2 regions of the Priestia sp. SB1 genome follow, and region 2 is predicted to be linked to the other one. Evidence: a T-box and tRNA genes for the amino acid it is inferred to sense, from the RefSeq annotation. Region 2 holds a T-box; the other holds one or more tRNA genes.

Region 1 (2,469 bases), on a different contig from region 2:
ATCATCTAACAGCGTATTTACCTGCTCTTGCGTGCGGCAAAAAATGATGCAGCTGTCCGGATTTTCTACTGTAGTTACGTCTTTCAGCAGTTCAAATTTACCTTCATTTTGTACTGTTATAACAGAATGGTCAATCGTGCTTGTTGTTAATCCGTTCGCTTTGATTTCAACATCAACCGGCTTCTTCATATATTTGCGAGACAGTTCTTCAATATCTTCCGGAAGCGTAGCCGAGAAAAGCATCGTTACACGCTCACTAGGAAGATGTTGAATAATCGCTTCCACTTGGTCAATAAAACCCATATTGAGCATTTCATCTGCTTCATCAATAACCAAATAACGAATTTTCTCTAATGCCAGCGTTTCTTTTTCTATATGATCAAGCACTCGTCCAGGCGTACCTACAACAATATGTGTTTTTTGCTTTAATTCTACTTTTTGCTTGGCAAACGGTGATTTTCCATAAACAGCTGCTGCTTTAATTCGCTTAAAACGGCCGATATTTGTAATATCTTCTTTTACCTGCGCAGCCAGCTCTCGTGTAGGTGTTAACACTAAGGCTTGGGGCTTATTTTCTTCCCAGTTAACTAATTCACACAGTGGAATGCCGAAGGAAGCCGTTTTTCCACTTCCTGTTTGAGACTTCACGACCACATCTCTTTCTTCTAGCGCAATGGGAAGCACCTTACTTTGTACTTCCGTAGGATGATTGTATTGCAGGCTAGAAAGCGCCTTAGCTACCTTGTCACTAAGACCATATTGACTAAAACTTCTTTGATTCATTTTGTACCCTCATTTATTTTAAATTAGTGATTATCTTTATCATGACCTGATGCACTATGTTTCATTATACTTTAATTCTTGTATGCGCGCTCAAGATTTAATATAGCATTGGTTTGTTAAGCCAAAGAGAAAAGCCGCTCTCTTATTAATAAGAAAACGGCTTTGGTATGAGCGATGAGGGATTCGAACCCCCGACCCCATCCCTGTCAAGGATGTATTCTCCCACTGAACTAATCGCTCGTGATATGTATTGACTATATTATAGAAAGAGTTATCCAATTTTGTCAACTATTTTTCCACAGTCCCCAAGTTGGAAGAACCGTCTTTACTTTTGATAAACTAAAAATATGCCATAAAGGAGCATGACGGGATGAAAGCACACGCTGAATTTTATTTTGATTTTGTCTGTCTACTATGTTTTCTAGCCACTAATCCTTTAAGAGAAGTCAGTAAAGAACAAAAAGCTGAGATTGAAAGAATTTGCTTCCAAAGAAACCATTGAAAAAACGCTGTTACATGAATATTCTGCTAAGCTTAAAGACAAAGAGAAATGATTCACTAAGAGGTGTATTTGATGAATATTAATTATTATTTTAGTCGGTTTTTAGCTAAGAAACCGGATAGTCCAACGTATGAAAACTTAGCTACTTTACAGAACAAGCATATGCTTCATGTTCCGTTTGAGAACTTAGACGTTTTGTCTCAAACTCCTATTATCATTGATTTAGAACGGATCTTTCAAAAAGTAATTGTAAATTTGCGCGGAGGATTTTGCTACGAATTAAACGGTTTATTTGGCTGGCTGTTAAAAGAAAGCGGTTATGAAGTCTCGTACGTTTCAGCTACCGTCAAAAAACCCGATGGCACGTGGACCATTGAAGGAAGTCACGCTACAAACCTTGTAACGGTTGAAAATCAGTCTTATATCGTAGACGTTGGATTTGGAGATTCTGTTCGCAAGCCAATGCCTTTAAATGGCGAAGTAGTAAGAGATGTAAGCGGCTCTTATCGTATGACAAACGTTGCTGAGCATATGTATGATTTGCAGCGATGGGAAGATGATGTATGGAAAACGCTGTACCGTGTGTCTACGCTTCCTAAGAAACTGACAGACTTTACTCCCATGTGTGAGTTCAATCAAACGTCAGCTGATTCTCCGTTTGTACACAAACGCCTTGTTACGATCGCAACACCTACAGGGCGAATTACCCTCTCTGGTGAAACACTAACTGTAACAGACAGCGGAAAAAAGACGAAAAGAAACGTTTCAGAAGAAGAAGTTCCTGATATTTTGCAAAATCATTTTTATATTATCAAAGGGTTTTATTAATATGTCCTTACACAAAAAACCGGCCTCTTATGGGGTCGGTTTTTGTATAGGAGTAATCATCCTGTTTTCTACAGGCGACTTTAAAATAATTGAGGTATTCACATTTCCATAAGGAATCAGTTCATCCACGAGCATTCTAAGTCCATCCATTCCAGACACGGCTGCTTTGATAAAATAAGAAACCGGTCCCGTTACGCGATGACATTCAAGCACATCTTCATTTTGCTCAATAAAGTCTTCAAATTCCTCTGGTTTTCTTTTTAATTCGCTTACTTGAATAAACAGCTGTGTATCTCTCCCTAAAGCTTTCGGAGACACCGTAGCGCTGAAACGCTGTATCACTCCTCGTTCCTGAA
Region 2 (2,469 bases):
CATCGTGCCGTCTTGATTCATCACTAAAATACGCTCTAAATTATGACGGTTTCCAATTTCAAAATCGTTCGGGTCATGAGCAGGCGTAATTTTTACCGCACCAGAACCGAATTCCATATCTACATAATCATCGCCTACGATTGGAATTTCACGACCTACAATCGGAAGGACAACCTTTTTGCCGATTAAGTGCTTATAGCGATCATCTTCAGGGTGAACAGCTACAGCCGTATCTCCTAGCATTGTTTCAGGACGAGTTGTTGCGATTTCAATATGTCCAGAACCATCTGCCAACGGATAGCGCATATGATAAAACGCACCTTGTACATCTTTGTAAATAACCTCGATGTCTGAAAGAGCTGTTTTTGTAGCTGGATCCCAGTTAATAATATATTCTCCGCGATAGATTAACCCTTTTTTGTAAAGCGTTACGAATACTTCGCGCACTGCTTTAGAAAGGCCTTCATCAAGCGTGAAGCGCTCGCGTGAATAGTCTAAGCCAAGTCCTAGCTTCGACCACTGCTGGCGAATAAAGCTTGCATATTCTTCTTTCCATTTCCACGTTTCGGCTACAAAATTTTCGCGGCCTAGATCGTAGCGGCTTTTCCCTTCGCTGCGAAGCTTTTCTTCTACTTTTGCCTGCGTTGCAATCCCCGCATGGTCCATGCCAGGAAGCCATAAAACGTCATAGCCTTGCATGCGCTTCATACGCGTTAAGATGTCTTGTAACGTTGTATCCCAAGCGTGGCCTAAATGCAGCTTACCCGTTACGTTTGGGGGTGGAATTACAATTGTATATGGCTCTTTTTCAGGGTCATTTGTTGCTTCAAAAAACTTCCCGTCTAACCAATACTGATAACGATTTTCTTCAACGGCTTTTGGATCATACTTCGTTGGAAGAGTCACTTCTTTTTCAGACATAATGTATACCTCCATAATATAAAGTTTCAGTCTTTAGAAACTGTGTAAAGCTTTTATAAACATAAAAAAACTCCTTTCCTAATAAAAGGACGAAAGGAGTTGATTTCGCGGTACCACCTTTTTTTATAGACGTATCCCGTTTGATAAGCCTATACACTTCATTTCATAACGGTTGATTAACCGGCTTTTTCTACTGAGCTATGCAGCTGTTCAAAAAAGCTACTCATAGGCGACATTCCGAGTGCACATTCTTAAGAAATCTCACAGCAGCTGATTTCTCTCTCTGAAAGACGAACATCCCGTACTCTTCCTATTCACTGTATTTATGTATGAATTTCTCTTAATTATACTATATGAAAAAATGTTGAATCGTCAATAATCTTCTCCATTTTTTTATGATTATATTCATAATTTTTTTGTTCTGCTCTTTATTTTTTCATTCACTCGCTAATTTTGGAAATAAAATGAAATTCCGCTCAAAAAAATGGCACCATTTCTTTCTTTTTTCATATACTTACTTTAACCTGGGCACGTGGATTGAAAGGGGCATGTACAAATGAAGAAACGAATAAATGTAAATTCGTATCAGCTGCAGCGGTGGCTCAAAACAGCAGGAGCGGCTTGTGGACAGTTTATTGTTCCTTTAACAATTTTTCAAGGTATACGTACACTATTCTTCCCCACAACCTTTGATGTACTGTTGTTGGCACTGCTTGCCATACTAGCGGTTGCTTTATATTCGGACTGGATTTAAAAACCCAAGCGCTATTCGTTCGCTTGGGCTTGTGCAGCTGCTTCCGCTGCCATTTTTTTTTGCTGATCTACTTCAAATATTTTAATATTGAGCTGTTCAATGTTTTTCGTCAGCCAGTATGCTCGAATAAATGACTGCATATGTTCAAGCTCCGTTTTACTTTCTTTATGCTGCCTATATTGAACGATACACTGATACAAGGGTTCTGGAAACGCTAAATAACTGTGCAAAAGCAGTCTTTCCTCTTCTCTGAGAGCAAAATGTTTTTCATACGTACTAAACCACTCATAGCTGTCATAGGTAGTTACTGGGTACGTGCGAAGAGTACGGAAATAAAATGAGACCAAATCATAAATCGGCGAAGCATCTTTTGCATGTTCAAAGTTAATAAAAAAACCATTTCCCCGTTCGTCATAGATAAAGTGTTTAGCCGATAGCTTTCCATGAGACGTAACCAGCCGGATCTTTTCCTTTTCTTCCATTTCATCGTTCCACTGATCGAGCTTTCCAAAACCAAACTCAAGCGCTCTTGTCATTTCATAATAAAATGTACAGTAATGCAATTCAAACGGGGACATATACACTTTCTTCTCGCATTCTACTACGTACTGCTTCAGCTCTTCCTGACGTTTTTCCCACGTTTCTTTCATCGATGTATAATGATTTTCTATATCTTCTTTTTTCACTTCTACTTCCTGCGCCGAAGCGCCGTGAAGCTTAGCAAGCTCTTGAAATAATTTATGATATCGAATATCACGCTCTTCGGTTGGGTTATTTGGGAGCCACGGCATTAA

Evidence for each region. A T-box is a leader RNA that pairs with one kind of tRNA and senses whether it is charged. The one in region 2 lies ahead of WKH56_RS04095 (valine--tRNA ligase), so its partner is inferred to be a tRNA-Val.
Region 1: it has a tRNA-Val gene. The T-box ahead of WKH56_RS04095 (valine--tRNA ligase) is inferred to sense a tRNA for this amino acid. The anticodon was not compared.

The regions. Positions count from the first base shown of each region.
Region 1 is NZ_JBBJSS010000003.1:766,591-769,059, forward strand. It holds gene WKH56_RS14385 (DEAD/DEAH box helicase) at 1-783, opposite strand, end outside; tRNA gene WKH56_RS14390 (tRNA-Val) at 952-1,023, opposite strand; gene WKH56_RS14395 (arylamine N-acetyltransferase family protein) at 1,358-2,113, shown strand; gene WKH56_RS14400 (Lrp/AsnC family transcriptional regulator) at 2,141-2,469, opposite strand, start outside.
Region 2 is NZ_JBBJSS010000001.1:785,922-788,390, forward strand. It holds gene WKH56_RS04095 (valine--tRNA ligase) at 1-921, opposite strand, end outside; T-box leader at 1,004-1,248, opposite strand; gene WKH56_RS04100 (hypothetical protein) at 1,478-1,675, shown strand; gene ysxE (spore coat protein YsxE) at 1,687-2,469, opposite strand, start outside.